Regions from separate parts of the Pseudoalteromonas sp. S554 genome, predicted to be linked through region 1. Evidence: predicted binding sites of a transcription regulator. Region 1 holds the regulator's gene; each other region holds the start of a gene.
What was found. Region 1 encodes LexA, which represses DNA repair genes until DNA is damaged. Its sites were predicted from a motif close to TACTGTATNNNNATACAGTA; they were not measured.

Region 1 (12,180 bases):
GCCAAAAAATTGGGGTTAAAGTAATCTATATATTGTTTTCGTTTTTCTGCTGTGTCTCTGTTTGGATCGACCGACACAAACCAGATTTGTAATGGGTAATCAGCTTCCAGCTCTTTATAAACTGCGTTTAACTTAGCCAATGTTAACGGGCATATATCGGGACAACTTGTGTATCCTAAAAACACTAAATTCCATTGCCCTTTAAATTGCGCTTTTGTCACTGGTTCGCCGTGCTGATTTTTTAACGTAAAATCCAAAAGTGATTTAGCGTTTTCATAAACAAGTGCATTTAAGTTTTGAGGATCGTTTTCACTTGAGCACGCTGATAAAAATAAACTTAAAACAACAATTACTAAAAGCCATAACCGCTTCATAAAGGGAGCCATTTATCTATAAATAAGACCACGAAGAGTACCATTAAATGCACTATCGAAAAACGAAATAAATCCATAGCCTTGTCGTTATTAGCTGCAAATTTTAACTTAATGGCTTTGTACATAAACACACTATTTAGCGCACAAGCTCCAACTAAGTAAATACCCCCTGACATACCAATTAAGTATGGCATCACACACACTAAGGCCAATAAAACTGAGTATGCAACTACACATGTTTTACAAAAGTCGATACCGTGGGTAACCGGCAGCATTGGAATTTTTGCACGCTCGTAATCACTTTTTCGGGCAATGGCTAAAGCCCAAAAATGAGGAGGAGTCCAGGTAAATATAATCATAACAAGCAACCACGGCGCTGCTGCCATTTGGTTTGTTTCAGATACCCAACCAAGCAATGGCGGCATCGCTCCAGCAAGTCCGCCTATTACAATATTTTGAGGTGTTGCACGTTTTAAAAATGACGTATAAATGAAGGCATAACCCACTAATGCAAATAACGTTAATATTGCTGTAAGCGTATTAGCCCACACCATAAGCATGATGAAACCAGCGATACCAATACTTGCCGCAAACGTTAATGCATGTGCTTTACTTAAACGCCCTTTAGCAACAGGGCGATGACGCGTTCTTGCCATTTTAGAGTCTATTTCGCTATCTACTACATGGTTAATAACGGCAGCGGCAGCAGATAACAGGCCTATTCCTAATAGACTAATCATCTGAACGCCTATTCCACGTCCAACATCCGGGGCTAATGCTAATCCAACCCAGGCTGTTAAAACCAACATCGCCACCACTTTAAATTTACTGATGGCTAAGTAATCTTGTAATAGATCGTAAGCACGCAAGCTAAGTGATTGAGTATGTGCAGGCTGTATTGTTTTTTTGTTTATTGTTAGTGCCATTATATTTCTCCTTTATGTGCGTGATTTTAGGTAATAACACAACCTAACCATACTTAATAACAGTATGGCAGCCATTAGGTTATGCGCCAGTGCAACACCCAACGGAAAGTGCCAATGTACCAAAATGAGTCCTAAGCTAATTTGGCAAAATAAAGTAACCAATACTGCTATTACGCAGCTTTTAATTTTTTGAGAGTAAGCGTGACTGTAAATTTTCCACATAATAAGCGCCAAAAATATGCAGGTTACTAATGCCCAAATACGGTGTAATAAGTGAATAGACATTCTTGCTTGTTGTGAAAGCACACCAAACTCGTAGTTGCTGTGCTCAAGCGGTAACTGAAAAACACTCCTCAGTGAAAAAGGCTGAGCGTAATCACACAAGGGTAAACCATTACAGTGTGGTGCTGCGTAATTAGCCGCAAGCCAGCCGCCAAGCGCTATTTGTAAAATCAGCACAAAAAGAGCAATCAAACTTATTCCATAATACCGCTTAGCCCCCGCATCTCCGCCCATAATGGGTTTTGCTGTTAACCTTAAATACAGCAATGTAATTAGCGATAAAATACTAAAACCACCCAATAAATGCCCCATCACAATAAGTGGTTGCAGATTCATAGTGACAGTCCACATACCTAAGGCAGCTTGAAACACAACAAGTAATAGCAATAAAGATGTGAGCTTTAATGGTGTAGTTGGAAATTGACGCTTTAAAAAAGCAACAATAAACAGCGCTAAAATCATCAATCCTAAGGTGCCCGCAAAATACCTATGAATCATTTCTTTCCAGGCTTTTGCTTTTTCAAACACCATATCAGGGTAGCTTTGTGTTGCTAAAGCAATATCAGCTTCATGTTTAGGAACCGTTAAAAAGCCATAACACCCGGGCCAATCTGGGCAACCCAGCCCTGCATCACTCAAACGAGTGTATGCACCCAGTGCAACAACAACTAAAGCAAAAAGTCCGGTCAATAAAACCCAATTCTTATAATTTTTGTACATCTTTAACCTCACACTAAACGGATTAGCTTGAACGAGAATAATTAAGTAGTTTTTTTAAATCCTTTAATAGCCCTTTTTGAACTAAGCGGTTTTCTTGAGGCTTTGCTTTGTATGGGTACTCAAGTACCACAAGCCCCATATGATCAATTAAATACAAACTTGCGGGGGTCAAGCTTGCTTGCTGGGCCATTTTTTTCCATGGTAAGTCAGCTTGTGAAGGACTTCCCATAACAGCCATATCTACCTTTCCTTGATTTTTACCAAGCGCTATATACAAATTATTAAGCGCCTCAAGTTGCTCGTTACATGACGCACTGCACTCACTCGAATAATTAAGCGCTATCGTCCATTGTTTAGGATTATTTTGTTGCCAGTTTTCTAGTTTTATCTCTTCATTTAGAAATTCACCGTGATTTGTAACCGCACTAGGTAACCAATCGAATTTGAGCGCGCTATAGGCTAAAAACAAAGGGATAGCACAACAGGTTACAAACAATAAAAGGGGTTTATTTTTCATTTTTATTCCTTTTTTTACTCGCAAAAATGGCTACAACAACACATGCAAAGGCGATTAAAAACCACTGCACCGCATAGGCGTTATGTTTTTGTGGGCTCATTACAACCGCTTCGTAATGCGGTATCGCAATTTCATCACCCTCACCTTGGCGATATGCCATAAAGTTAACCAATGGGAAATTAGTGTGTGATTGTATAAAGCTTAAGTCGATTGATTGAATGCGTTTGGGCAAATCACCACTCGAGGTCTTATCTTCTAGGGTAAAACTACTGAGGTTATTCTCTTTAATTTGTGCTTTGACCGTAAACTCACCTTGGGGCATAACTACTGCAGGTAAAATATCCCGTGATAGCGGGGCTCTCACCCAACCTAAATTAACCAATACTGCACGCATATCATTATTTGGTTTTAACAGGGCGAGTAGGTCGTAACCCACTTGTCCGTTATATACTTGATTATCTAACAACCAGTAATGTTCGCTTAAAAGTGTCCCTTTAAGCTCGACTAGTACACCGGTTTTATTCCACTGCTTTGGTAAATTTAGCAACTGCGACCAACTCATGACACCATGAGTTTGTATTTGAGCAATAGCAGTGAGCTGTTGCTGTTTTTTTTCACCTCGTTCTAATTGCCAAAAACCTAGGCGCACACATACCAGTACAACAACCACAACCATACAAATTGTGATTATTGAACTAAGCTTTTGTTTGTGCCTTAAAACTACTTGCATAAAGGGTCAACTCAGTGATTATTAAAATTATTATTGTACTGTTGTTAATGTTTATACTTTTTAACTTATTTAGAGCGCTATTTATTATGGTGTCTGGAAAAACAAACGGGCGACCTATGTCTCACTTTTTAGGACGCCGAGTGTTGTTTTCGGTTGTTGTATTATTGGTCACAATCGCAGCAGTTAAGCTCGGTTATATAAAGGCAAATAGCTCGCCCATAAACGTTACAGCACATATACAAACACAAATAAACACAGCCATACCACATCTACAAAATGCCAATACCAAGCAGCAGCTTGAAACGCAAAGTGCTTTTCTTTGGTAAAATGACCTTTTAATATTCGTATTAAAATGACAAATAAAAGTATGGCTCCGAGTGTGACATGCATGCCATGAAAGCCTGTAAGCAAAAAGAATGTATTACCGTACACACCGGCATCTAATGTTAAATTTAAGTCATTATATGCATGAACGTATTCCTCTACTTGCAATGCTAAAAAGCACACGCCTAATAACACCGTAAGTCCTAAAAACACTTTCAGTGGTTTACGTTTGTTGTTTTCCATTGCAACATGGGCAAAATGTAACGTGACCGATGAAGCGATTAAAATTAACGTATTGATCAATGGTAGGCCTTGCCACCCCATAGCTTGGGTTGTGTCACCGGAGGGTGTAACAACCAAAGGCCACATAGCTTCAAAGGTAGGCCACAACACTTCATTAGTCATAGCATTGTTACCCGCGCCCCCCAACCAGGGCACCGAAATCATACGTGCATAAAATAACGCACCAAAAAAGGCCATAAAAAACATAACCTCAGAAAAAATGAACCAGCTCATGCCTTGTCGAAAAGAACGATCCATTTGTGCTGAGTACAACCCTTGGCCTGACTCGTGAATAACATTTTTAAACCAGCCAAATAACATATATAAAAGAACGGCTATACCGGCATAAAGTAAATAAACACCGCTCCCCCCTTCCTTGCCAACTTCCATCACTGTTAAGCCTGCGCCTACGGCGATAAAAAACAACGCAACCGCTCCTACAATGGGCCACGGGCTTTGCTCTGGTACGTAATAATGCTCATGTTCTTGATTCATTTTACTTGCTCCTAGTTTCGCACTAGTGTTTGTTGCTAGTTATTACTGGCAACTAGTTGCTCACTAATATCAAATACGGTGTAAGACAAAGTTAGCTCTTCAACATCACTTGGAAGCGCTGTATCAACATAAAAAAGCAATTTAAATTCGAGCTCTTCCCCCGCTTTTAGGGGTTGTTGATCAAAGCAAAAGCAGGCCATTTTGTGTAAATATTTTGCCGCTTTGCCTGGTGAAACAGACGGTACTGCCTGCATAACTTTATCGAGTTCACTACTATTTTTTGCGCTAAAAACGACTTCTCGCATTTCTCCGGGTTTCACAACCACACTGTACTCTTTTGATTTCACCTCAAAAGATGCACCGCTTTGTGCATGAGTTGTAAAACTCACGCTAACGTCCCTTGTTTGCTCAATCACGCTACTTTGCTGCGCTTGCTCTAACGATGGCTTACCATTTAGCCCGGTTAAGTCACAAAACACGTCGTATAACGGCACTAAGGCAAACGCAAACGCAAACATACCTATACTGATAATAATCAAGCGTTTAAGGAGCGGTGCGTGGGTCATTATTTAATTTCCGGTGGTGTTGAAAAGGTATGGTAAGGCGCAGGGGATTCAACTTCCCACTCTAACCCTTCAGCGCCATCCCATACTTTTGCAGGGACTTTTTCGCCGCCTCTTGCACATTTAAAAACAACCACTACAAACAACAGCTGAGATAAACCAAATGCAAAACCACCAATACTTATAATTGCGTTGAAGTCTGCAAATTGCAGTGCATAATCAGGAATACGACGAGGCATACCAGCCAAACCCACAAAATGCATTGGAAAAAACAGCACATTTACACTGACTAACGACAACCAAAAATGCCACTTAGCCAGCGTGATATTAAACATATTGCCAGTCCATTTTGGCAGCCAGTAATAAGCACCGGCCATGATTGAAAATACCGCCCCTGTCACTAACACATAATGAAAATGAGCCACTACAAAATAAGTGTCGTGGTATTGAAAATCAGCGGGAGTAATAGCAAGCATCAACCCTGAAAAACCACCTAATGTGAACAGCACTATAAAAGCAATACTGAACATCATAGGGACTTCAAAGCTAATAGAACCGCGCCACATGGTGGCTACCCAATTAAATACTTTAACGCCGGTAGGTACCGATATCAGCATTGTGGAGTACATAAAAAATAGCTCTGCAGCTACCGGCATACCGGTGGTAAACATGTGATGCGCCCACACAATAAAGCTTAACAATGCTATAGATGACGTTGCATAAACCATAGATGCATAGCCAAATAGCTTTTTACGCGAAAAAGTAGGCACTATGGTTGAAATGATACCAAACGCTGGCAAAATCATGATGTAAACTTCGGGGTGACCAAAAAACCAAAATATATGCTGGAACATCACCGGATCGCCACCGCCGGCAGCGTCAAAAAAGCTAGTCGCAAAATATTTATCGGTTAAAACCATGGTCACCGCCCCTGCCAAAACGGGCATAACAGCAATGAGTAAAAATGCCGTTATTAGCCATGTCCATACAAACAGGGGGAGTTTCATCCACGTCATGCCAGGTGCACGCAAATTAACTATAGTCACAACCACATTAATAGCACCCATAATTGAGCTAATACCCATTATGTGCACCGCAAATACAAACAAGGCAGTATTGTCGTTACTGTATGTGGTTGAAAGCGGAGCATAGAAGGTCCAGCCAAAAGCAGGACCTCCTCCAGGCATAAATAAAGAAGCAAGCAAAATTAAGAATGCGAAAGGTAAGATCCAAAAGCTCCAGTTATTCATTCTAGGTAATGCCATATCTGGCGCACCTATCATTAACGGTATCATCCAATTGGCTAATCCCGTAAAGGCAGGCATAACGGCGCCAAACACCATTATTAAACCATGAACTGTAGTCATTTGATTAAAAAAGTGGGGATCGACCAACTGCAACCCTGGCTGAAATAATTCGGCCCTGATCACCATAGCCATGGCGCCACCAATTAAAAACATGGTCAACGAAAATATTAAATATAAACTGCCAATATCTTTATGATTTGTTGTATAAAGCCAGCGCTTAAAGCCTTTAGCTGGATGATGAGCATGATGCGCTTCATTGGCGTTTGGTTGTTCTGCTATGCTACTCATTAGTTAGCCTCCACGTCGGCATCAAGTGCTGCTTGAATCTCACTAGGCTGAATAACATCACCGGTATCGTTACCCCATGCATTTCGCTTGTAAGTAATAACCGCAGCCAATTGTTTTATAGATAACTGCTTGGCAAATGATTGCATTGCCGTGCCTGGGCTCCCATGAATAAGTATGTCTATATGACCTTTTATATCGCCAAGTACAATTGGGCTGCCTTTAAGAGCCGGAAATACGCCCGGTAGCCCTAACCCCGTAGGTTGATGACATGCTGCACAACTTGCCAAGTATACTTGAGCGCCCAGCTCCATTAGCTCTTCTTTAGGTAATGTTTGATCAAGTAAAGCGGCATCAGCTAAAGCTGCTTGTTGCTTAGCTTGTTTAGCATCGGCCAACCATACTTTAAAGTCAGCCTCAGATTTGGCCTCTACCACAACGGGCATAAACCCGTGATCTTTACCGCACAGCTCGGCACACTGACCTCGGTAAATGCCTTCTTCGTTTATGTTGGTCCATGTTTCGTTAATAAAGCCTGGGTTGGCATCTTTTTTAACGGCAAAGTCTGGTACCCACCAAGAGTGGATAACATCATCTGAGGTCATTAAAAAACGAATTTTTTGATTAATTGGCAGTACGAGGGGTTTGTCTACCTCAAGTAGATAATTTGGGTTTTTATCAGCTAAATTAGTTATTTCATCCTGAGGAGTTGCAAGCATTGAGTAAAACTCTACATCTTCTCCCATATATTCATAATGCCATTTCCACTGTGAACCTGTAACTTTAATTGTTAAGTCGGCTTTACTGGCATCTTCCATCGCTATTAACGTTTTTGTAGCTGGCACTGCCATAGCAATTAAAATAACAAATGGAATGGCGGTCCAAAGAATTTCTACTTTGGTGCTTTCGTGGAATTGAGCGGGAACCGCTCCTTTAGATTTGCGATGATGAATGAGTGCCCAAAGCATAATGGCAAACACTATTATCCCAATCACACAACATATAAAAAATATGGTCATGTGTAATTCGTAAACATTTTCACTTATATCTGTAACGCCTTTACGCATATTAAATTGGCTATTTGCCAAGGCTAACTGCGGAAAAACACACAATATAAGCCACAAGGTACAACTAAGTTTACCCATGTGACGACTCCTTTGATGCTGTTGCTAGTGCAAAGCGAAGAGGCATACGGCTTAAACGCCAATTCGTTATTTTTATTTTTTTATTAATGCCGTTTTATTTATAAAAATTGGCATTCACTGCGCTAGCAAAAGTTTATTGTGTGTGCTCAAAACTTAAAAGCGATGAGTATTGCCAGCGTCAGCTTATTAACAATTAGTTAATATTTAACCACCATGCAAGTTTTTTGTATTAAAAACAAACAATAAATATATAAAAAGTAGAGAGTTGGCTTAGTTGAACGTAGAAGAAAATGGCTCAAATCGAGAGGTGGTAAGGGCTAAGGATGAAATGAAAGAGTGTGAATAAAAAACAAACAAAATTTTAAAAATAAAAAAACGCACCAAAAAAGTGCGCTTTTTATAAAATAAGAAAGAACTACATCCAGTCCGCGTTACGAATTACACCCAGTCCGCGTTACGAATTACACCCACTGCTAAGCCTTCAATGTTGAACGACTCAGTTTCAAGATCGACCTTAATTGGTGCAAACTCGTCATTTTCAGCATGAAGCAACACCTGGCGACCCGCTTTTTCAATGCGTTTTACGGTTACATCGTCATCAACACGGGCAACCACAACTTGACCATTTTCAGCCACTTGTGTTTTATGCACAGCAAGTAAATCGCCATCCATAATGCCTATATCTTTCATACTCATACCGTTTACGCGCAGTAAAAAGTCGGCAGCTGGTTTAAACATTAATGGGTCAATTTTACAGTGGCTTTCAACATGTTCTTGCGCCAAAATAGGGGAACCTGCCGCAACTCGGCCAATAAGCGGTAAACCTAATTGTTCTGGCTCCTCTTCTTCAACAAGTTGAATTCCACGGCTTGCGCCAGGTTTCATTTTAATCACCCCTTTTTTGGCAAGGGCTTTTAAATGTTCCTCAGCGGCATTTGCACTTTTAAACCCTAACGTTTGTGCTATTTCGGCACGTGTAGGCGGCATACCAGTGTCTTTAATAAACACTTTAATTAATTCGAGTATTTGAGCTTGGCGTTTAGTTAATGGGCGCATACAACTGGTTTTCCATACAGTACATTTAACTGTGAGTATATACAGTTAAATAAAAATCGCAAATTTAAATTATCCGTTCAAATAGCCAAATTACTTCCTTACGTGTACATTTTAGGGGCTTTCTAAAATAGCCTATAAAAATAGTAACTTGCTGCATTAAATTTAAAGGAATCTATATGAGTATTTGGCATCAACCCATTACATTAGCATTGTGTAAACAATTGGACGAAGGCATTAATGGCCAAGGGACGCTAATGAAAACCATGGGAATAGAAATAACAGAGATAGGCGACGATTATCTAGTAGCAACCATGCCTGCAATCCCTGCACACCATAACCCTATTGGCATGGTTCATGGCGGCGCAAACGTTGTACTCGCCGAAACCGTAGCTAGCTATGCTGCTAATTTTGTGGTTGATTTCACAAAGTTTTACTGTGTTGGGCAAGAAATAAGTGCAAGCCATTTAAAGGCTTCTCGCAATGGTACATTAACGGCAACAGCACGCGCATTTCATATTGGAAAACGAAGCTCTGTTTGGGAAATAAAAATCACAAACAGCCGCAACGAGCTGTGCTGCGTATCAAAAATGACCGCAGCCGTTGTTGAGCGAAAGACGTAAGTTATTTTTCGATAGGGTAAATTGTTATTTCCATACCCGCGCCAATAGCAGATATACGCAGCAGTGTATCTGCATGTAAAGCTTGATTAAAACACTTTGGCGACGTGCCTGACTCAAACCCTATATCAAATGTTCTACGTGAGCAGCTTAACCATTGCTTTAATGCATTGCGTGAACATGACTCAATAAGCTCACATATATGGTTTATTGCTTTGTCTGGTGATTTTACATCGCCAGCTACCTCAATACGTGCTAATTGACGGTATTCGTCTTTGTCATAATGTAAAATCGTTGCGACTTTTTTTAGGTCGGCCACCAGCACACTAATATCTTGTTTTGACTCAAGCTCTAGATCTACATTTAAAAATTGAATTTCCGACATTGTCTCGTATTTATCCTCTAATGGTTACCATGCAAACTTTAACGCAGTTTTACCTTTATACCAAATCAACACCCTATAAATAGACGTTTTATATGGTAATACTCTTATTTTAGAGTGCGATTGCTGCTTACAATTGGCGCTATTGTGCTGAAACGCTATTTTAATGCACTAGTGCGACATTTTGTCGCACTCACCTTGCTCAACCATCGCGTAAAATGTCTTGTAAAAATAATAAGATAAACACACATGAAAAAAGTTTTTAAACCAGCACGTAAACTTCATAAATGGTTGGGCTATTTATTAGGAATACAAATACTAGCTTGGTTGCTTGGCGGTTTGGTTATGAGCGCTATTCCGCTTGAAAAAGTACATGGTAAACACCTAGCAACACGCACCCTAGTTAACCCCTTTAAAAGCAGCGATTACGTGGCATCAATTGATAATATTGTTTCGCAAGTCACTAATCCGACTAAAATAACCTTTGCACATTTTTTATCTACCCCACTTATAACTGTAACCAGTGAAGGCAACCCTCAAAGTTTTAATGGCATGACTGGGCAACCATTTAAAGCCCCCAATAAACAGCAAATAATTACTAATGCACACGCGCATTTACTTATTAATGCTCAACCAGTAAGTACCACTTTATTAGGTTTAGGACCAAGAGAAAGCGGTTATAAAAAAGATGTATGGAAAGTACAATTTAACGATACATTTAGTACCACACTCTATTTGTCATCAGATACAGGCAAAGTGATTACTGTGCGCAGCACACTGTGGCGAATTTTCGATTTTTTTTGGATGCTGCATATTATGGATTACGATGAACGTGAAAACTTTAATAATCCTCTATTAATTAGCTTTGCTGCAACCAGTGTCTGTTTTTGTTTAACTGGCTTTTTACTGCTATTACAAAACATAAGAATTAAACGCAGATTTAAATAAGTTTATGTTTGCCTGTTGAGCCAGTAAACTAGGGACTCCTGTAGTTCACGTATGTGATGGATATGACCCGATTGATTTTGGCCTTACTGGCTTGCTGTGTCTGTTTTTCGGTATCAAGTAAAGACTTTACTCGCTTCTCTACTGCTAAAAAGCACTTAATAAAAACGCTACCGCACAATGCAAAAAGCCTGTATTGCGGTTGTGATATTAAAAAACAAGGTAAAAAACTAGTGCCAGATCCAACGGGTTGTGGCTATGTACCTCGTAATACATTTACCCGCTCAGGCAAAGTAAACCAGCGCGCTTTACGTATTGAATGGGAGCATATTGTATCGGCATGGGAGTTTGGGCATCAACTACAATGTTGGCAAAATGGTGGGCGGAAAAACTGCCGTAAAGTCAGCGAAAAATTTCGAAAAATGGAAGCTGATATAAATAACTTAGCCCCCGCAATTGGCGAAATAAATGCTGACCGCTCTAATTATCGTTTTGGCATGCTAGGTGGAGCCGCGACTCAATACGGCCAATGCGATGTAAAAGTAAACTTTAAGCAACGTGTTGTTGAGCCACCATTTTATGCCCGTAAAAAAATTGCCGACGCCTATGCTTACATGCAAAAAACCTATGGTTTAAAAATTTCAAAACAACAACAAAAACTTTTTAATGCGTGGCAAAAGCAAGACCTAGCACTAAAAAGCACTATACAAAAAATGTAATGATATTCCCGCTAATAAGCGAACTTAAAATACTGCTTTACCAATAAAAAATGACACAATTATTTACATAAAGAAAAAGCAAAACGTTGAATAAATAATCAGGTGTTGTAGTATTTTAAACAACTTATTTACAGGAAGTACCGAATATGTTTAAAAACAACACTCTATCGCTTGCAATTATTAGCGCGCTCTCAGTTTTTGCTTTAACAGGTTGTGGTGGAGGCGGAGGTAGCAACACTACACCAGCGCCTGTCACGCCACCTACAAGTAGCACACCGACATGGACTGCCGGTGTATTTGAACCTTCAGACGAACTCAAAAACTTTTGCGAAAACCCACGTACAGGTAACGACCCGTTTAATAATAATGAGCCTTACCCTGACCAAGCTGGTTCAGCCTTATACGAAAAACTATGGCTTCGCTCATGGAGCGACGAAACATACCTGTGGTATGACGAAATAGCCGATAACGACCCTGAATCGTTCGATACCGTCGCTGACTATTTTGCTCA
Region 2 (12,180 bases), on a different contig from region 1:
GTGCCAGAGCGGTTTGATGAAACGATTTACTTTAGATTACTGATCACCAGTGGCTTTATTTTACTTCTTTACTTAGTATTTTGGGTGCTTAAAGCGCAAGAGCGCAGAAAACAAGAAGTGCTTGAAGGTTTAATTACAGAGCGTACGTTAGAGCTTCGACAAGCGAATGATAAGCTTGGGCAAGTTAACTCACAACTTAAACTTGTAAGCCACTCTGATGAGCTTACAGGTTTGCGTAGCCGTCGTTTCTTGTTTGATCAATTACCAAAAGATATTGAGCATTTTCAACGTAATTCACAGTCATTACAGGCTCAAGGGAAATCACTTGTACTGGTTATTATTAATTTAGATAACTTTAGCCGTATAAATGATGCCTTTGGTCCAATTGCAGGTGACAGCTGTTTGCAGCAAATGGCTGCGCTATTAAACTCGCGTACGCAGGGCTCTGACTACGTAGCGCGCTGGAGCGGTGATGAGTTTTTATTACTTTTACGTGACTTTAAGTGCAATAAAATAGACAGTTACTCTTCAGAGCTTTGTAAAGCGATTGCAGAGTATTCTTTCCAATTACCTAACGGAAATATGACAAATATAACTGCCTCAATTGGTTGGTCTTTCTACCCATTACCCTTACTTGGTGGGCAAGTAATTAGTTGGGAAACCTCTATTAATTTAGCTGACATTTCGCTTCATCAAGTTAAAAAACGCGGTGGCGACGGTGTAGCCCATATTACTTTCGACGAGCAGCTAGATGCATTTGAGTTTGAACAAAACTCTAATGTAGAGCAGCAACTGGGTATGCTACAGAGAAATGGTTTGGCCGATATAAAAGTGTGGATGCGATAATACCTGACCAAAGTGATTGGTCAGGTATGGTGAGGTTAACGCTATTGATTTAGCCAAGCTGGTAATATTGCGACTGACTCAGGTGCCGTAAATGCAGTGCTTGCATCGGCGCTAATATCACCGCCGGCAATACTTAAAATATTGTTAAAACGCATAACTACATTATTTGATTTTTCAGCTACGTATAAATCTGTCCCGGTATACATAATATCGACAGGATTACCCAGTAGGGTATTTGGACCGCTAATCGTGGTACTGATGTTTACCAACCCCGATGCCATTGCCACGTTATTTAATACATATATTTTTCCATCATCAGCAACAGTAGTGCTACCGACATCAGAGAGAATTAACGAGCCACTTAGCGAGTCGTAGTCGATGCCATGTATATTAGTGGGCGCTTCTACTGCGGTTCCAGCATTTGCAGGTGTTATAAGTCTGTCTTCAACAGCAATATTTGCATTTCCGGCCATAAGCTTGCTTTTGACTTCGTCGAATACAGCAACGGTTCCATTTGTGAGTGCGACAAAAGCACGGTCAGTATTTACATCGTAATCAACGTCCCAAGGACGCGCACCGTTAGCAAAAGTAAGGGTCATTAATGGGCTTGCATCTCCTGTGGTACACGTTGAAAATATTGAGATACTTGGTGTATCTGCGTTATTTTCTGCAACCAAAATCATACCGCTATCAGAAGCTACATCAAGACCTTTAGGAGATATAAGGCCTGTATTTGTTCCAGTAATAATACTGTCTTGGTTTGTATTATACGTTTGTCCATCTCTGTTTATTGCCACCTTATTTGAAATAGCAATACCGCCAATAGAAGTTGTACTGTTATCGAACGTTGTATAGCTATTACCTGCTTTATCAAAAGTTACACTCTCGATAGTTTGACCCGCATTATAGTTGCCAATTTCTGTGCTAAGTTGTGAACTTAATCGACTAATTTGCCCCGTTGTTTCACCTGTAGTACCCGGATTACTGCTAACAGCAACCCCAAGTAGCGCCATATTAGCGGCATTACTATCTGAAATATCAGCCATTTCATTTTGCATACCCAGTTTGGTAATTGACTCAGGTTTAATAGTTGAAGTGACTAAGTCTGGAGTAATATCGCCGCTTTCACCTGAAAAAATATTGCTAAATACAAGAACAGCATCATTTGATTTTTCGGCTACACGCAAGTCACTCCCTTCAAGGCTAATATCAACCGGGTTACCAAGCATTGTTGCTGGGCCGGCAATACTGCGTGCAACGCTCACTAAGCCATCTGCGGTTGATGCATTATTGATTACAAATAACGAACCATCGGTTGCATCTGATGCACTGCCTACATCAGATAAAACAAGTTTATTAGTATTTGAATCATAAACAATGCCATGAATATTTACAGATATTTGCGTACCATCATTATTGCTAGGGGTAATTGTACGACTTGGCATAGCGGCAAATTCACCACCAACAAAATTATCGTAAACGGCTACATCACCATTTGTAAGTGCTACATAAAGACGGTCATTTGTTTCATCATAATCAACATCCCACGGTGCAGCTTCTGTTATGGTTGTGCCTAATGGCGTTGCGTTACCCGCGGCTGTAGCGCCAAAAGTAGTTATCTGCATCGCGCCAAAGTCAGCAATAAAAATAAGGCCACTTTTTTGTGCTACGGCAATTCCTTTAGGGTTTACGAGCGTAGTGTTAGCACCTGTTATTTCGCGATCAGTATTTGCATCATAGCTGCTGCCATCAGCACGGTTAGCAAGCTGACAGATAGTTTTAATACTGCCACTTTCGCTGTCGCTTGCTTGTAATAAATTACCTAAGCTATCAAAAGCAACGCCTTCGTTAGCTGTTGTGTTAAAAGTTTTTAATTTAGAAGCACTTTGGTCAATTAAATCAATGGTACCCGTGTTGGTTTCTCCATTGTTTGCCAAAATAAATGTGGCTGATGCAAAGCCTGGGTTGCCATTTGTTCCATCAGTACCATTTTGTCCGTCGGTGCCTGCAATACCATCTACGCCGTTTTTACCATCGTCTGAGCTACAGCCTGTAATGCCGATTAATACTGCAAGTGTTAACGCTGAAAAACTAAGCGTATGTTTCAATGTGTTTTTTTGTGCTGTATGAGTTGTTAAATTAGCTTTATTCATCATTTTTACCTTCTAAATATTCCATTAAATTTAGGTAAATAAAGGGCTTGCTTATAAAGCACAGACTAAGCAGCACTGATTATTTACATGTTAACCTCACAGCAATAACGGCTTAAAAGTTAAATTGGATGCAAAAAATAATGATAAAAACGAAAAAGGAGCCAACAGGCTCCTTTTTATAAACAGTTAAAATAATTAACTAAGCAGTAAATGACCTTATTGAACTTAAAATACCTTGCTCGCCTAAGCCCATTTCATCGTGCATTTCGTCTTGCGTGCCGTGCTTAATAAACTCATCAGGAATACCTAAGTTAAGTATTTTAACATTGGCCTGCTGGCTAGCTAAGTATTCGTTAACCGCAGAGCCTGCACCACCGGCAATGGCATTATCTTCAAGTGTAACAATTACATCATGATTTTTAATAATGTCGTTTAACAGTGAAGTATCAAGCGGCTTTATAAAGCGCATGTTAACAAGCGTTGCATTAAGTTCATTTGCAGCAAGTTGTGCGTTTTCAAGCAATGTACCAAATGACAAAATGGCAATCTTTGAACCTTCTTTTACTGTATTTGCTTTACCAATTTCGAAAAGTTGCATATCGCTTTGAATATCTGCCGTACCAGCGCTTCCACGAGGGTAACGAACAGCAACCGGGCAATTAGCTTTGTAACCGGTGTACAACATTTGGCGGCATTCATTAGTATCGCTAGGTGCCATAATAACCATATTAGGAATACAACGCATAAAGCTGAGATCGTATGCGCCTTGATGTGTTTCGCCATCGGCACCAACAATACCTGCTCGGTCAATGGCAAATAATACAGGGAGGTTTTGTAATGCAACATCGTGAATGAGCTGATCGTATGCGCGCTGTAAAAAGCTTGAATAGATAGCAACAACAGGCTTTAAGCCTTCACATGCAAAACCTGCGGCTAGAGTTACAGCATGTTGTTCAGCAATTGCGACGTCAAAATACTTATCAGCATGTTCTTTTGAAAAGCGCACCATGCCCGAGCCTTCACGCATGGCAGGAGTGATAGCCATTAACTTATCATCTTGCTGCGCCATGTCGCATAGCCAGTCGCCAAATACTTTTGAAAAAGTAGGGGCGCCCGGTTTTGATTTAGGCAAGCTAGATGTGTTTGGATCAAACTTAGGGACGCCGTGGTAGCCAATAGGGTCGGCTTCAGCTGGCTTGTAACCCTTACCTTTTTGCGTTTTTATATGAAGAAGTTGTGGGCCTTTTAAATTACGCATATTACGTAATGTATCAACCAGCATGTTTACATCGTGCCCATCAATTGGGCCAATATAATTTAAGCCAAGTTCTTCAAAAAACGTACCAGGGATAACCATGCCTTTAAGATGCTCTTCCATTCTGCTGGCAAGCTCTTTAACAGGCGGTACGCCAGACAGTAACTTTTTACTTCCTTCGCGAATGTTGGTGTAAAAGCTACCAGATAGAATACGCGCAAAGTGGTTGGTTAATGCGCCAACGTTTTCTGAAATCGACATTTCGTTATCATTTAGAATAATAAGCATGTCTGATTTTACATCGCCTAAATGGTTCATCGCCTCAAATGCCATACCCGCAGTAATAGCGCCATCACCAATAACTGCAACCGTTTTACGCCCTGCGCCTTCTTTTTGTGCAGCAATTGACATGCCCAAAGCTGCAGAAATTGAGGTGCTAGAATGGCCAACACTAAATGTGTCGTAGTCACTTTCATCTCTAAATGGGAATGGGTGCAGACCATCCTTTTGGCGAATAGTATGCATTTGGTCGCGGCGACCCGTTAAGATCTTATGCGGGTAGGCTTGATGCCCAACATCCCACACTACACGATCTTCTGGTGTGTTATATACATAATGAAGTGCAACTGTAAGCTCAACTGTGCCTAAACCAGACGCTAAATGACCGCTACTTTGCGATACAGAGTTAAGTAAATACTCACGTAGCTCATTGCTAAACTCGGGAAGTTTATCTTGCGCTAAGTCTCGTAATTGAGCTGGTTTGTCAACCAAGTTAAGTAATGGATACTTGCTACTATCAAGTGTCATGGCTTTTTTATATCCTTCGATCACATTCGCTTTCAAATGGGAGTGAACAACGAATGTTAAGTAATAATGTCAGTGCTATTTGCAATACGCTTAAACTGTGACTAGTGGTCACGTTCAATAAGGTAATTTGCCAGCGACGCAAGAAGCGTAGTATCTGCATCAATAAGTGCTAACGCTTCGTGGGCTTGTGTTATTAAATTTTGCGCCTTTTCTTTAGCGCCTAGCATACCTAATAACGCCGGGTATGTCGCTTTATTCGCTTCTATATCTGAGCCTTGTGGTTTACCTAGTATAAAGGTGTCACCTTCCACGTCTAAAATATCGTCGTGTACTTGAAATGCCAGCCCTATAGCATACCCAAAAACGCTCAAGTTTTCTAAAGTTTGTTCATCTGCTTTTTCACTGCACAGTGCACCTAGCGTTATAGCACAGTTAATTAGTGCACCGGTTTTTAACTTGTGGATGCGCTCAAGCTCTTGTACAGAAACAACTTTGTCAGTTGCGGCAATGTCTAAACCTTGTCCTGCAACCATCCCTTCAATACCTGATGCATGTGCAAGTGCAGCAATCATTTTTACTTGTGATTGCGCTGAGCAATTAAAGTTATGTGTGGCTATAAGTTCAAAGGCGAGAGTTTGTAATGCATCACCCGCTAAAATGGCTTGCGCTTCGCCATACACAATATGGCAAGTGGGGTAGCCGCGGCGTAAATCGTCATCATCCATAGCTGGTAGGTCGTCATGTACTAATGAATAACTATGAATGCATTCTATGGCTGCAGCCAAAACGTCTAAGTCACTTTTTTTAGCGCCTAGCATTTCACCAACAGCGTACACCAAAAAAGGGCGCAGCCTTTTTCCACCATTAAATAAGCTGTAATGAGTGGCTTCTTTTATTGTTTTATCGCTATCGAGCGGTTGTTCAAAGTAGCTATTGAGTGTAGTAGCTACATCTATTTGAGCACGTTCAATATAGTCTTTTATGCTCACAACTATTCCATATCATTATTAAAGTTTGTAAGTGCTGACTTTTCGCTATTACCCATTAAAATAGATACTTTTTGTTCTGCTTGCTGTAGTTTTTCAGATGACGCACCAGCGAGTGCAATACCACGCTCGAACTGCTTTAATGATTGTTCAAGCGATAAATCACCTTGTTCCATTTCACTAACAATTGTTGATAATTCTTCTAGTGCTTTTTCGAAACTTAAGTTTTCAGGTTTTTTAGTCGCCATCTTTATTTCAGCTTACATGATAAATTTAGGAGCCAATTTTAGGGGGAATGCTAAACTAGGTCAAAGGATGATATGAGTTTTTTACATTTAGCGCGATTAATCGCGTGTTAATCAGTGCTATTAGTCAGGAAAACTCGATAATTAGGCAGTGCGCCTAACTTGATATAAAATAATAAATATAACTTTTATGTTTATTTACAAAAATGACTTAAGCAATTCAGTATGTTGCCGATAAGCAGTTAATAATAAAAAGTTTATGATAAGGCATTTAAACATGAAATCTCTGGAGGAAATGTGGATTTAGCAACCATAATAGGGATCCTAGGCGCAATAGGCTTAATTGTCATGTCTATGTTTATGAGTAGTAGCGGTGAAATGGGCATGTTTGCCGATGCGCCTTCAAGTGTAATTGTATTTGGTGGCTCGCTGTTTATTGTTTTATCAAACTTCACGATGTCTCAGTTTTTAGGGATAGGTAAGGTTGTTGGTAAGGCATTCATGTTTAAAATTGAGTCGCCTGAAGAGTTAATAGAAAAAGCAGTAGAGCTTGCGGATTCTGCTCGTAAAGGTGGCTTTTTAGCACTCGAAGAAGCTGAAATCCCAAACCCATTTATGCGTAAAGGCGTTGACATGCTTGTTGACGGTCATGACGCAGATGTTGTGCGTGCTACACTTCAAAAAGATATTTCCCTAACCACCACCCGTCATGAACTAGGTGCTGGCTTATTTAAAGCACTTGCCGACATAGCTCCCGCAATGGGAATGATTGGTACATTGATAGGCCTCGTTGCCATGTTATCAAACATGGACGACCCCAAAGCTATCGGACCTGCAATGGCCGTGGCACTATTGACCACTCTGTATGGTGCATTTTTGGCGAATGTAGTAGCAATTCCGATTCAGGTAAAACTTGAGCTGCGTAAAGACGAAGAAGCGATGAATCAGCGTTTGATTCTCGATGCTATTTTAGGAATTCAAGATGGTCAAAACCCCAAAGTTATTGAAGGTATTTTGAAAAACTACTTGGCTGAGTCTAAGCGTAAAGTTGATACCGAGGAGTAACCATGTCTGATGAAGAGTGCAAATGCCCACCCCCCGGTTTGCCTGCTTGGATGGGTACATTTGCTGATTTAATGTCGCTATTGATGTGCTTTTTTGTACTCTTATTGGCATTCTCAGAAATGGATGTACTTAAATTTAAACAAATTGCAGGTTCAATGAAGTTTGCTTTTGGTGTGCAAAATAAAATTGAAGTTAAAGATATCCCAAAAGGGACATCGGTTATCGCTATGGAATTTACTCCAGGTAAGCCAGAGCCTACACCAATTGAAACTATTCAACAGCAAACCGTTGAAATGACCCAGCAAATGCTAGAGTTTCAGGCTGGTGATGAAAGTTCAGCGGGCGGCAGGCAAGAACAGCGAGGCGATAAACGTGGCGGTGAATCTAGAAGTACCTCACAAGAGCAGTCATCAGAACAAGCAATATCCGCTGCAGATCAAGAGCAAACAAATGAGCTGGTTAAAAAAATAGCGCAGCAGTTAGAAAGGCAAATAATAGATGGTGCAATAGAACTTGAATCATTAGGTCAGCAAATTATTATTCGTATTAGAGAAAATGGCTCGTTTCCTTCGGGCAGTGCTTTTTTACAACCTAAGTTTAAACCGATTATTCAAGACATTGGCGAACTTTTAAAAGACGTACCAGGTGAAATTACAGTATCAGGGCATACAGATGATTTTCAGGTATCAAATGAGTTATACGTAAATAACTGGGATTTGTCGTCTAAGCGTGCAGTGGCTGTTGCTAGCGAATTGCAAACAGTTCAAGGGTTTGATAAAACACGAATGATGGTTGTAGGGCGAGCTGAAACTCGGCCGCTTGTGCCTAACGAGACAAATGAAGACCGACGTCGGAATCGCCGAGTTGAAATATCTATATTACAAGGTAAGGCAAAAGAGTCTGATCTTATTGATGTGAGATAATGCTCAAATTATAAAGCTGGGCTTAATTAGTAGCCCAGCTTTAAGTTTTACAAATTATTACCAGTCTCTATTTATTGAACCTGACAATAAATCAAAAACTCTCCCTCTTTAAAATAGTTATGCTAAACTACTGTTTATATAACCAGTTGTAGGCCGGCACATGAAACTCTACATCGCAGAAAAACCATCACTTGGACGTGCAATTGCAGATGCGCTCCCAAAACCACATAAAAAACACGACGGTTACATTGAAGTCGCCAATGGTGATTGTGTTTCGTGGTGTATTGGCCATTTGTTAGAACAAGCTGAACCAGATGATTACGATGAACGCTATAAAAAATGGCAATTAGAACATCTCCCTATAGTACCTGAGCAATGGCAGTTAAAAGCTAAACCTAAAACTCGTAAGCAATTAACTATTCTAAAAAAGCTAATCAAACAGGCATCAACGTTAGTTCATGCTGGCGATCCCGACCGTGAAGGGCAGTTACTTGTAGATGAAGTGATAGAACAAGCCAAAATAAGCAAAGCTAAAAAGCAAGGTATTCAGCGTCTACTTATAAGCGATTTAAACTTAGCTGCAGTTAAAAAAGCGCTTAGTTGTATGCACTCTAATCGGGAATTTATTCCATTAAGTGTATCAGCACTTGCACGTTCACGAGCAGATTGGCTTTTTGGTATGAACCTCACTCGGGCTTATACTTTAGCGGGACAAAAAGCAGGGTTTGGTAATGTACTCTCAGTTGGGCGCGTACAAACGCCAATTTTGGGTTTAGTGGTAAATCGTGATACTGAGATAGCTAATTTTATATCAAAACCATTTTATGAGGTGCTAGCTAGTTTAGTTACTCCTGAGAAGCAGGTATTTAAAGCAAAATGGGTACCGAGTAAAGCTTGCGAACCTTATCAAGATGAAGAGGGGCGAGTGCTAAATAAAGCATTGGCCGAAAACGTGGCTTCGCGTATAACTAATCAAACAGGAGAGGTGACATCGCTTGAACAAAAACAAAAAAAGCAAAGTGCACCTCTACCTTATAATCTATCAGCACTGCAAATAGATGCAGCAAAGGCATTTGGTATGGCTGCTCAACAGGTGCTTGATATTTGCCAAACACTTTATGAGCGCCATAAATTAATTACTTATCCTCGCTCAGATAATCGATATTTGCCTAAAGAACATCATTTAGATGCACCTTCAATTTTAAAAGCAATTGCAACTAATGACGGTCAAAAAGTGGAGTTAGTAAATGGTGCAAATGCTAAGCAGCGCAGTAAGTGCTTTAATGACGCAAAAGTAGCTGCGCATCACGCTATTGTACCTACGGCAAAGCAATTAAAGTCAGCTAGCTTAGCCAAGGATGAAGCAAAAGTGTATCAGCTTATTTGTAGGCATTATTTGATTCAGTTTTACCCAGACTATATTTATAACGAAACTAAAGCAGAGGTGACAATTGCTGGTGGTTTATTTAAAGCCAACGCTAAACAAGAAGTCAGTTTGGGTTTTAAGGTATTAATGGGTAAATCAGAATTAAAAGAAGAGGCTACTTTACCTTACCTTGAAAAAGGGATGGACCTGATATGTACACAAGGTGATGTAGTAGAAAAGCATACTTCACCTCCCGCTCATTTTACTGATGCAACTTTACTGAGTGCTATGACGGGGATTAGCCGTTATGTAAAAGATCCACATATCAAAAAAGTATTAAAAGATACTGATGGTTTAGGTACAGAGGCTACTCGTGCAGGCATTATAGAGTTGCTATTTAAACGGCGCTTTTTAAAGCGTGAAGGCAAAACAATCAAAGCCACCGAAACAGGCCTTGCATTAATTAGTGTTTTGCCTGAAGGTTTAGCAAGTCCTGACTTAACAGCAAAGTGGGAGGCGAGTTTAGGAAGCATTGCTCAACAAGCAATGAGCTACCAACAATTTTTACAACCGTTACTGGTGGAGCTTGAAGGCTTTGTAATGCAAGCAGCTAATTGCGATAGCCATGTATTTTCAAAACTGCCCCAAACACCGCCTAAAAAGCGTTTTGCCAAGCGCAGTAAAAAAGCACCATTTAAAAAATCTAATTATAAAAAGAGCTCAACAACAGTTTAATGGCTGAGCCCTTAAGTGGGATTTATTTTGTATTAAATAATGCAACTGCCACATTACTCATGGCTTTTATACCAGTAGGTAAAGCTACTTTATAATCAGGTGCAAATTTACTTGAGTGCAATGAAGGGAGTGTTTCGTTGTTTTTTATTGCTTTTGCGTATTGCTGTTGATTAACACCGCCTAACCAAAATAATGTAATTGGGATATTTTCGTCGGTACGGCCATAAAGACCAAAGTCTTCACCTGCCATTACGGCTTGGGTTTCAAGTACGTTTGTGTCGCCTATCGCATTTTTAATAGCACTTCGTACTATATTAGTTTGCGAAGGATTATTATAAGTAGATGGAATTGATTCATCCTCATGAACTATAACAGCAGGGTAATCACTTTCATCAAGCCCTGCGCTTTGCGCAATACCTGCGGTTATGCGTTTTATTGCAGCAATTTGCGCATTGCGTACATCTGGGTTGTAACTACGCAGTGTAAGTTGCAGTTTCACTTCATCAGAAATAACATTATGTTTGGAGCCGCCATGTATAGAACCGACTGTTATAACAGATGGTTCTAAAGGTGAAAGTTCGCGACTTGTAATCGTTTGTAAAGCAAGTACTGTGCGCGCAGCAATAACTACCGGATCAATAGTGGTATGAGGGTACGCGCCATGGCCGCCTTTACCTTTTATATTAATATCAACAGAATCCACACTTGCCATGGTATATTCATTTTTCATAGTTACTTTACCAGCAGGTACACTGGCACTAACATGCAATGCAATAACGTGGTCGGGCTTTGCGTATTTACTAAATAAACCCTCATTTAGCATCGCTTTAGCTCCACCTCCAACCTCTTCTGCAGGTTGTGCAACCATCATTAATGTCCCTTTCCATTTATTTTTATGAGTAATGAGTTGCTCGGCAGTGCCTATAAATGAGCTCATATGAATATCATGGCCACAGCCATGCATAACACCAACTTTTGCACCATGCTCGTCAATAACTTTTACAGTTGAAGCGTAGGGTTTACCTGTTTGCTCGGTAATAGGTAAGCCGTCCGTATCTGTGCGTATCATAACTGTTGGGCCATTGCCATTTTTAAAAATACCAACAACACCATACCCACCTACATTTTCTGTAACCTCGAATCCAAGCATATTAAGCTTGTTAGCTATTTTTTTACCTGTATTTTTTTCGCTGTATGAAAGTTCTGGCGATTGATGTAAATCGAGGTAAAACTTTTCAATACTAGGCATTGTTTTGTTTAGGTCTAGGTCTAGGTCAAGTCCTTTAGCTTGCAAAAGCGGAGCTGCAAATAAAAATGCAGCGCTAAGGTAAGATAGTTTCATGATTTGCCTCATTAATTGATTATGTATGCCGAGTGATTTAGTTATACGACTTGTATTTATTATGTTAATCACCATATAAAACCCTAAATAGATAAGTATGGCAATCAATTCAATGAGTAATATAGTAAGTATTAATGCACAAAACCTTCAGCAGGTCCTTGGAGAAACATCACAACAAAAATTAGTATTACTTAACTTTTTCTCACCTCAAAGTCCTGATTGTATTGGGCAGGCTGCAATTTTAGATAAAATAGCGGCTGACTATACAAGCCATATAGTAATAGCAAATTTAGATTGTGATGCAGAGCAAGCATTAGCTTCACAATTAGCACAACAGGTTGGCTTACAAACGCTGCCTACGCTTGTGCTATTAAAAGACTCTGCCCCTGTCGATTTGCTTGCAGGTACCCAAACTGAGTCACAAATACGGGAAGCCCTATCTAAGCACTTACCTGCT
Region 3 (9,146 bases), on a different contig from region 1:
TGTGAATACAATAATTGGTTTGTAATCCAAAGTTATTTGCTCTTGTGCTGATTCAAACAGTCTCTCTAACTGAGCAAGACTGCTACGTTTTATCTTACTAAGTAAATAGCTTACCTGTTTATGTTCACCTTGCCTGTGAGCAGTTACGGCTTGTTTAGCTTGTTCTAGTAATAATTCAAAAGGCTCATTAAAGCGTGAGATAGTAAGCTTTAAATCAGGGTTGTCTGTATTGAACTCCTGAAAAAAAACAATAAAGTCTTGAAGCTCAGTTTCATTAATAACTAATTTTTCTGATTGATTTAAGAGGTTTGTTTCGAGTGTATTAAACCATTTGGTTTGTTTGTCTTGCCAGGATCTTAGCTGTTTTAAAATATGTTTGTTGCTTTGCTCTGTTGATATATTATTTAAGATAATTCCTAAATCGAAAACTGGCGTAGGGATATCCATATAATCTTTAACACCAATAAAGCTTTTGTTGTTGTTTGGTAGTGTTGTGAGATTATTATCAAAGCGCTCGGTTAATAAGATATCAAGTATTTTCAGTGAAATGGTTTTGCAGCCCACTTTAAAGTTTATTAATTCCATGCCTTTATCTTAATTTACCCATTAATGTATTAAGAATAGAACAAATCTACCAAATAGCTTAAGTAACTGTGGTAATTAATCATTGTATTAAGGGGGTGGGTTATTTAATGGCTTTAGCTAGTTTTAACACTGCTTGTTTAAAGCATGTTTCAAGCTCTTTTTTGCCTTGTATATTTAATTGCTCAATGACGTTTGTATCGCTTTCATTTTGCAAAATTAAGCTAATTAATAGTTGCTTATCACTTTGCGTTAAACAATTAACAACAGAGGGTGCCAGAGTTACAACTTGCCAAATAGTAGCTGTAATACTAAATCGAGAAAAGTGATTATTAAGTTGTCGTATTAAACGTTTTTTGATGTCTGAACTGATAGGTCTATCTGTAAACGAGGAAATAAGTACATTTACAAGCTGCCAATCAAGGTGTTTAAAGTGTGTGAGTAAAGCATAAAATATATCGGTTTGAAATTCAGCTTTTAATCGTTTCAGTGTACCCGTATTGTTGTTTAAACATTTCACAACGAGTGCTGAATGCTCGCCAGTGCTTTTATCTTTTTGATAACCCAGCTTTATAGTGCTAAACCCTTGGCTTTGCCAAAATTTTAATAGCTCAGCCGTAGCGCCAAAACTAGCACCAAACCAATAGCACTCATTACTTACTCTTGATTCGCAAAAACTCAGTAGGGCTTTACCTACTCCTTGACTGTGAAGATTAGGGGCAACAGCAATTCTTACTACTCGAGCAGAGAGTTGGGTAAGGCACTGGGGATCACTGCTTAGCTGCGAGAGAGTTTGTGCCATTAGGTGCCCTTGTGGGCGGCGTTCACCTTTAAGCACCTGCTCAGTTAGCTCGAGGGGTAACCCGCCTTCTATTGTAACTAAACACACCCCCACTAGGTGATTATGTGTTTGGGTTATGAACAATCGTTGTGAGGGTGCATCAAGTAGTTGGCGTAAATCGTTAACGCTACTTTGGTAATGTGCTAAGGCAAGTAATGCAATAACCTGCTCAAGTAACAGCTCGTCATTTGTGAGTTGTTGCTGAGTAATTTCACTGTGGACTAGGTTATTTAAGCCATTGCTTTGTATTTCTTCGTACTGTGCTTCGAGTGCGAGCAAAGTGCGTATATGGCGCTCTAGCGGGTCGGCTTTTGCAAACCTTAACGGTTCATCAAGTGTGATAATATTAGCGACTTTATACTTTGCTTTAATGTACTGACTAAACCTAATTGTATAGCCTCTACCATTACCCTCATAACCTACTAAAGTACTTGCAAATACAATGCGCGGATACTGTTTTAGCATTTTTAATAACAGAGGAACTGGAATAGCAGCCGCCTCGTCAACAAGTAATAAATCACACTCTGGCAACGAGTCTAATAATGAATCTGGAGCAATATACTGCAAATTAGCAAGTTGCTTACTTTTACCATCGAAGGGTATGTTTAACTCATTACTTAAATGTTTAAAGCTGCTATGAGTGGCTTTAAATTGTGTACTGCAAAGTAGTATTTTTTTATCGATAAGCTTGGCGGCAGCAAGTCCAAGCGCTGCTGATTTACCACGACCTCTGTCGGCATTAATGAGTAAAGGGCGATTGGCGCGACCATGAGCCACTTTAATTATATTTTCTACACAATGCTGTTGCGGTTCAAAATCTATTTTATTGGCAGAGCTTTCTCTGCTGAGATTACCTGTACAGCCATGTAATTCACTAAAGTGATAAGCGGTTAACGATTGTACAACGCGGGCAATGCGTTCATTAAAAAAGCTATAGCTTACTTTATGCCCGTGAGACTGCACTGTGCTTAAGGCAGGATCTGGCCAAGTTGAAAGTTCGCTTAGCTCTGGTAGCAGTAAATATAAAATACCGCCTGCTTTTACCGTACCTGCAATAGCTGCTAATTTATCAGGGTGCAAGCCACTAAAGCCATCGTATACGGCGTGTGAATATTCTTGCCCTAAAATTTGATGAGTACGATTAGGCCACTGCGCGTTATTTAGTCTGGTATTTTTAGAAACGACGAGTGTGTTTTCAGTTTGAAGTAATTCGCCTAACAGCTCGTAGCACCAAACAGTACTGCCAGTAATAAGCACCAGTTGGCGATGATGAGCGCCAACTAGTGTTTTTTCTAACGTGTTTATGTGAGCTTTATACAGCTTGTAATCGTGCATAAGCCGTTACTAGCCATTTACTGCCAAGGTCGTCAAAGTTTACCTGTACACGCGACTGTGCACCGCTACCTTCATAGTTAAGTACCGTACCAATACCAAACTTAGCATGCAGTACACGTTGACCTAAGTTAAAGCCGCTGTCTTCAAAGGCGGCATGGCTTACTGATGCACTAAAGCGACCGGCTGCCGGTGGTCGCGAAACTTGTGTTTTAATACGAATTTCTTCAACGCAGTCTTCAGGGATTTCGCGTAAAAAACGTGAAGGACTATGGTACTTCTCTTGTCCATAAAGGCGGCGGCTTTCGGCATGGCTAATGTATAGTTTATCCATTGCACGGGTCATGCCTACATAACAAAGGCGGCGTTCTTCTTCTAAGCGGCCAGACTCTTCATTACTTTGCTGCGAAGGGAACATGCCTTCTTCAACGCCCACCATAAACACAAGCGGGAATTCTAAGCCTTTAGCTGAGTGAAGCGTCATCATTTGTACCGCGTCTTCGTGCTCATCGGCTTGGCCTTCACCAGATTCAAGCGAGGTATAGGCTAAAAAGCCTTGTAGTGGTGAGCTAAACTCTTCTTCTTCAGGGAGTTCGTACTGATCGCAGGCACTTATAAGCTCTTCTAAGTTTTCTACGCGGGCACGGCCTTTTTCGCCTTTTTCAGCTTGGTACATAGCCATAAGGCCAGAGGTTTGAATTGTGTATTTAGCTTGTTCTTGTAGGGTGAGATCGCTAATTTTTTCTTCAATGTGCTCAACAAGTTCTACAAACTTTGTTACAGCGCCAGCTGCTCGGCCTGATAAGTGCTGTTGTTCAACAATAGCTTTAGCTGCGTACCAAAGCGGAAGTGACTCAGCACGAGCGCAATCACGTATGTGACTTAATGTTTTATCGCCAATACCGCGAGCAGGAGTATTAATTACACGCTCAAATGCGGCATCGTCTTGGCGATTACCTACTAAGCGTAAGTACGATAGCGCATCTTTAATTTCTTGACGTTCGAAGAATCGCATACCACCGTAAATGCGATATTTTAAGCCTTCTTGTAGCATGGCTTCCTCGAGTACACGAGATTGCGCGTTACTACGGTATAAAATAGCGGCGTCTTGCAACGCGTTACCAGCATTTAACCAGCTACGTAATTTGCTACTCACAAAGCGGGCTTCGTCTAATTCGTTAAAGGCGGCATAAATTGATATAGGCTCGCCTTCGTTACCATCGGTCCATAAGCTTTTACCCATACGCTCGGAGTTATTTTTTATAAGCGCATTAGATGCTTTAAGAATAGTTGCGGTTGAACGGTAGTTTTGTTCAAGGCGAATAGTTTCGGCATCAAAGTCAGTTAAAAAGCGTTTTATATTTTCTATTTTAGCTCCGCGCCAGCCGTAAATACTTTGGTCATCGTCGCCAACAATCATTATGCTGCTTGTGTCGCCTGCAAGTAACTTTAACCATGCGTACTGAATGGTATTAGTATCTTGAAACTCGTCTACTAGCATGTGGGCAAAGCGCTGTTGGTAGTGGCGAAGTAACGTCGGGTTATTTTTTAATACTTCATAGCTGCGTAGCAGTATTTCAGCAAAATCGACCAAACCAGCCCTGTCACACGCTTCCTGGTAGGCGGCATATACACGCAGCATCATTTGCTCGTTTATATCATACGCTTGAATATCTTTAGGGCGAAGTGCTTCGTCTTTTTTAGCGCTTATGTACCAACCAAACTGTTTTGCAGGCCACTTTTTATCATCAATATTCATTGATTTTAATAAGCGCTTGATCATACGAAGTTGGTCATCAGAGTCTAAAATTTGAAAGGCTTCTGGTAAGTTAGCTTCACGGTGATGAGCGCGTAAAATACGGTGTGATAAACCATGGAAAGTACCAATCCACATCCCGCCAACCGGTGCTTTTAAGGTTTCTTCAACGCGGGTACGCATTTCTTTAGCTGCTTTATTGGTAAAAGTTACCGCAAAAATACTATAAGCTGATGCTTGTTCAACTTGCATAAGCCACGCGATACGATGAACTAACACTCGTGTTTTACCAGACCCAGCACCGGCCAATACCAGCATGTTTTGTAATGGGGCTGCAACGGCATCGCGTTGTTTGTCATTTAAGCCGTCGAGTAATTCTGAAACGTCCATCGTTACGCCTTTTTAATCAATATTGAGGGCAGTATAACAGGTGTTTTTGTAAGGCTAAATAAAATACTGTTTTTATGAACAGCTATTATAAAAATAGCCTCTAAAACCAATCAGCTGGATAGTTTTTGGCATGGATAAGTGACTAAGATTAATAATAAAAATAATCAAATTGACCTATATTTAGTAAAAAATACTAAAGCAATTAGTGAGTCGTAATTTAACTAACTGATTTTTAAGCTTTAATAAATTGGCATAAAGTGTGATAGTAAGTAGATAACTAAAATTTAAAATTAATTAACTACAGAGGTGAGTATGGCTGATCAAGGGTCTGGCGGTAATGTAATTGCTGCGTTGTGTAATATATTTTTTCCTGGTTTAGGGCAACTAGTACAAGGGCGTATTTTAGCGGCTATATTTTTTGCGCTAGCTATTGTTATAAGTTACGCACTTATTTACGTACTCGTTGGTTTTGTATTAGTACCTATTATTTACTTATGGTCGATAATAGATGCGGCACGATACCGCTCGCGAAGTTAGGTATTTAAACGTTTTACAAAAATAGCGCCCAATGGCGCTATTTTGTTTTTTAGGGTCGGCGTTACAGCTAATTTACGGGTATAATCGCGTTATTAACGTTTAATAAGTAATAGCTATGGAATATCAATTTATACGTGACCCTATTAGTGGTTTACGAATTAAAATAAGCAGCGAACACGCAATAATAGGTCGTTGGTTAAACGAAGAAATTGGCAAAGGCAAAGTCGCTATGGTGCAAGCACTTATTGTGTCTGTCAAAACGAGTTTTGAGCCAGTCACTCTAAAAGGCCAAGAAATAGATTTAATTTTATCTAAAGATGAGGCCTTATTTGAGGCTCATGCTCTGCACCAAGACAGCGAAGACTTAATTGCCTATCAAGATGATGATTTAATGCTTGAAGAGAACGACTTAAGCAGTGGTTGTGGTTTTGAAGACTTTATTGATTTAATCGAGTCGTGGGCTGAGTTTACCAGTAATCGATAAAAATAATTAAAACAGACATAGCAAATGCAAAAACAGCGCTTTCTCTGTATTATTAAAACAACTAAAAAACGACAGGAATTGATATGTCTGCCAATTTAAATAAGCTAGTAGTCATGCTAGAAATGCAAAACGCCATGAATACAAAAGTGCATGAACAATGGTTTACACAAGGGTTTGAATGGTATCGCGCTATTTGGGTTGAGTGTGCCGAAATGCTAGATCATCATGGCTGGAAGTGGTGGAAAAAACAAACACCCGATACCGAGCAAGTTATTTTAGAATTGGTTGATATTTTTCACTTTGGTTTATCGCTACGTATTGACGGAAAAACAAGCTATCAAGACTTAGCAAAGCAATTAGAAAGTGAGTTGAGCCAAGTACAGCAAGCTGATGACTTTAAACAAACGTTAGAAATACTTGCGGCATCTGCTGTTGCAGATAAAGCGTTTAATGCATCAGCATTTGCCGGTTGTATGGCACAAATGGGCATGGATATTGACGATTTATACCGTGGTTATGTTGGTAAAAATACCTTAAACTTTTTTCGCCAAGACCATGGTTATAAAGACGGTAGCTACATTAAAGTGTGGAACGGGCAAGAAGATAACGAGCACTTAGTGGAAGTAGTTAAAAGCCTTGATACCGAACATGCAGACTTCGCAAAATTAGTCTATCAAGGCCTTGAGGCACGTTACCCTAAAAGCTAAATAATAGTGCGGTAGTCGGTTACATTTAAGTAATCGGCTATTTCGTTGTGTGGTTGCTGACTGTCGGGGTTGGCAACCGCAAGTAAGTGTCCAATGCCGTATTCTTTTGCGGCATTTAATACAGCTACGCTGTCATCAACAAATAAAGTACGTGTTTTGTTAAATCCTAAATCATTTTGTACTTGGTGCCATAAACTTTGCTGCTCTTTACTTACGCCATATTCATGAGTCGACACTACACCATCTAAATAATTATCGATTGCGGTGTGTTCAAATTTCATCATGACGTTTTCTGGATGTGCGTTGGTAAGCAATATAAGCTCTTTTCCTGCTTTTTTTAGCTCCGTTAAAAAATAGGGTACGTCGTCACGAACTCTTATAAGGTGCTGTGTTTCTCGCTTTAAATCCATAATTGGTAATTTAAGCTGATCTTCCCAATAATCTAAGCAATACCACTCAATTTGGCCGCTTACAGCTTGGTAGCGTTTAAAAATATCTTCTTTTGCTTCGCTCAGGCTTATATTTTTCGCTAAGGCGTGTTGCTGTGGAAGAACAGTTAACCAAAAATGGCTGTCATAATGTAAATCGAGGAGTGTTCCGTCCATATCAAGTAAAACGGTATCGATTTTTGACCAATTTAGCATGGGCTTTTCCCTGTGAAAAGTTTATGATTAAGCACAACTGCCATGATAGCAAATTAACGCCAATGACACAGAAAAAGCATCCAACACCTCCTCAAATCCTAAGTAATAATGTTGTCGCTAAAAGTCGCCTATTTACTGTGGAATCTTTAGAGCTAAAATTTTCGAATGACGAAGAGCGTCAGTATGAACGTATTCGAGGTGGTGGCAGAGGCGCTGTAATGATTGTGCCTATAACGGCTGATAACGAAATGCTGCTAGTGCGTGAGTATTGCGCGGGCACCAATGACTACCAGCTAGGCTTTCCTAAAGGACTGATCGACCCAGGCGAAACACCAGAGCAAGCTGCTAATAGAGAACTTAAAGAAGAAGTAGGTTTTGGCGCAGACTTTTTTAAACCATTAAAAACAGTGACCATGGCACCTAGTTATTTTAATGCCACCATGCATATTTTATTTGCTAAGCAATTATATCCGCAAACACTTCCAGGCGACGAGCCTGAGCCTTTAGTTGTTGTTAAGTGGCCATTAACGCAATGGCAGTCATTATTAGAGCAAGATGATTTTACCGAAGCACGAAGTGTTGCCGCTTTGCTATTATTAGATAAGTACTTAGCATCTGGAGCTGCCGATGAATAAATTATTAGAACCTTGTATTGAATTAGCCGAACGTGCAGGCGATGCCATTATGGCTATATACAAAAAAGATGATATTGGCCAACAAGAAAAGTCAGACCACACACCAGTAACTAAAGCCGATTTAGCTGCAAATGATGTGCTTGTTGCAGGCTTAAAGGCACTTGCGCCCGATATTCCTATTATGTCGGAAGAAACACCTATTCCTGCATTAGCCGATAGGCAAGATTGGCAGCGTTATTGGTTACTTGATCCCATGGATGGCACAGGTGAATTTATTTTAGAAAGTGGTGATTTTGCGGTAAACATTGCGCTTATTGAAAATAACCACCCTGTGTTGGGTGTAATTCATTGGCCGTCAAAAGGTATTACGTATTTTGCGAGTGCTAAAAATGGTGCTTTTAAGCGTGAAGAAAAGAGCGACACACGAATATACGTAGCTCCACCTGAAAGTTTAACACTAGCGGTAAGTCGCCGTCAGAAAATTGAGTCGGTGAGTCAATACTTAAATAGCCAATTTACAACCATTGCGGTTGGTTCGTGCTCGTTAAAAGCATGTATTGTTGCTGAGGGTAAAGCGGATTGCTTTTTAAGAATAGGCCCAACAGGTGAGTGGGATACAGGGGCTTCACAAGTTATTGTAGAAGAAGCGGGCGGTTGCATTACTGATGCAGAGTTTAACCCTTTAACCTATAACCAACGCGAGAGCACTGAAAACCCAGACTTTATTGTAATGGGCCACCCTGATTGGGAGTTTCAAAAAATGATTACTCCTCACCAAAGAGCGAGTATAGAATAGAGTTTTGATTGCTTTTTGTTCACTTGAACAGTTTTAGGTAGTTAAAGCCTTGCATTATAAGTTTATTCCTATATAGTAGCGCTCTCTTCAAGGCAGGCTCGTAAATATTACGAAAATGTTTTAAAGAAATTACAGGCGCGGGATGGAGCAGCCTGGTAGCTCGTCGGGCTCATAACCCGAAGGTCGTCGGTTCAAATCCGGCTCCCGCAACCAATTTCCTTTATGGGGTGAGGTTACTGTAAACTCTAACTTAAGAGATTAAATTAAGTAGTCGATAGACTTTAAATATACAGGCGCGGGATGGAGCAGCCTGGTAGCTCGTCGGGCTCATAACCCGAAGGTCGTCGGTTCAAATCCGGCTCCCGCAACCACTGAAATAAAAGCACTATTCAAAGTAACACGCTAAAAGCGTGTTTTTTTATGCCTAAAATTCAGTGAAATG

Region 2: a site for LexA is predicted at 8,409-8,428, ahead of CWB65_RS13795 (DNA topoisomerase III). Genes of this name have one in related genera too.
Region 3: a site for LexA is predicted at 4,966-4,985, ahead of uvrD (DNA helicase II). Genes of this name have one in related genera too.

What each region holds. Positions count from the first base shown of each region.
Region 1 is NZ_PNDV01000012.1:13,242-25,421, reverse strand. It holds gene CWB65_RS04280 (SCO family protein) at 1-374, opposite strand, end outside; gene cyoE (heme o synthase) at 371-1,300, opposite strand; gene CWB65_RS04270 (COX15/CtaA family protein) at 1,313-2,302, opposite strand; gene CWB65_RS04265 (redox-active disulfide-containing membrane protein) at 2,325-2,819, opposite strand; gene CWB65_RS04260 (SURF1 family protein) at 2,809-3,549, opposite strand; gene CWB65_RS20205 (DUF2909 domain-containing protein) at 3,564-3,875, shown strand; gene CWB65_RS04250 (cytochrome c oxidase subunit 3) at 3,775-4,650, opposite strand; gene CWB65_RS04245 (cytochrome c oxidase assembly protein) at 4,686-5,216, opposite strand; gene ctaD (cytochrome c oxidase subunit I) at 5,216-6,808, opposite strand; gene coxB (cytochrome c oxidase subunit II) at 6,808-7,950, opposite strand; gene lexA (transcriptional repressor LexA) at 8,389-9,006, opposite strand; gene CWB65_RS04225 (PaaI family thioesterase) at 9,183-9,626, shown strand; gene CWB65_RS04220 (hypothetical protein) at 9,628-10,008, opposite strand; gene CWB65_RS04215 (hypothetical protein) at 10,255-10,953, shown strand; gene CWB65_RS04210 (endonuclease) at 11,016-11,669, shown strand; gene CWB65_RS04205 (S41 family peptidase) at 11,816-12,180, shown strand, end outside.
Region 2 is NZ_PNDV01000064.1:847-13,026, reverse strand. It holds gene CWB65_RS13830 (ligand-binding sensor domain-containing diguanylate cyclase) at 1-846, shown strand, start outside; gene CWB65_RS13825 (NHL repeat-containing protein) at 888-2,999, opposite strand; gene dxs (1-deoxy-D-xylulose-5-phosphate synthase) at 3,199-5,061, opposite strand; gene ispA ((2E,6E)-farnesyl diphosphate synthase) at 5,163-6,050, opposite strand; gene CWB65_RS13810 (exodeoxyribonuclease VII small subunit) at 6,053-6,295, opposite strand; gene pomA (flagellar motor protein PomA) at 6,590-7,357, shown strand; gene CWB65_RS13800 (flagellar motor protein MotB) at 7,360-8,280, shown strand; gene CWB65_RS13795 (DNA topoisomerase III) at 8,441-10,381, shown strand; gene CWB65_RS13790 (M20 metallopeptidase family protein) at 10,404-11,723, opposite strand; gene CWB65_RS13785 (tetratricopeptide repeat protein) at 11,836-12,180, shown strand, end outside.
Region 3 is NZ_PNDV01000095.1:58-9,203, reverse strand. It holds gene CWB65_RS17525 (chemotaxis protein) at 1-585, opposite strand, end outside; gene CWB65_RS17520 (tRNA(Met) cytidine acetyltransferase TmcA domain-containing protein) at 686-2,758, opposite strand; gene uvrD (DNA helicase II) at 2,736-4,901, opposite strand; gene CWB65_RS17510 (hypothetical protein) at 5,214-5,438, shown strand; gene CWB65_RS17505 (YacL family protein) at 5,554-5,922, shown strand; gene CWB65_RS17500 (dUTP diphosphatase) at 6,006-6,629, shown strand; gene yrfG (GMP/IMP nucleotidase) at 6,626-7,273, opposite strand; gene nudE (ADP compounds hydrolase NudE) at 7,336-7,908, shown strand; gene cysQ (3'(2'),5'-bisphosphate nucleotidase CysQ) at 7,901-8,704, shown strand; tRNA gene CWB65_RS17480 (tRNA-Met) at 8,841-8,917, shown strand; tRNA gene CWB65_RS17475 (tRNA-Met) at 8,999-9,075, shown strand.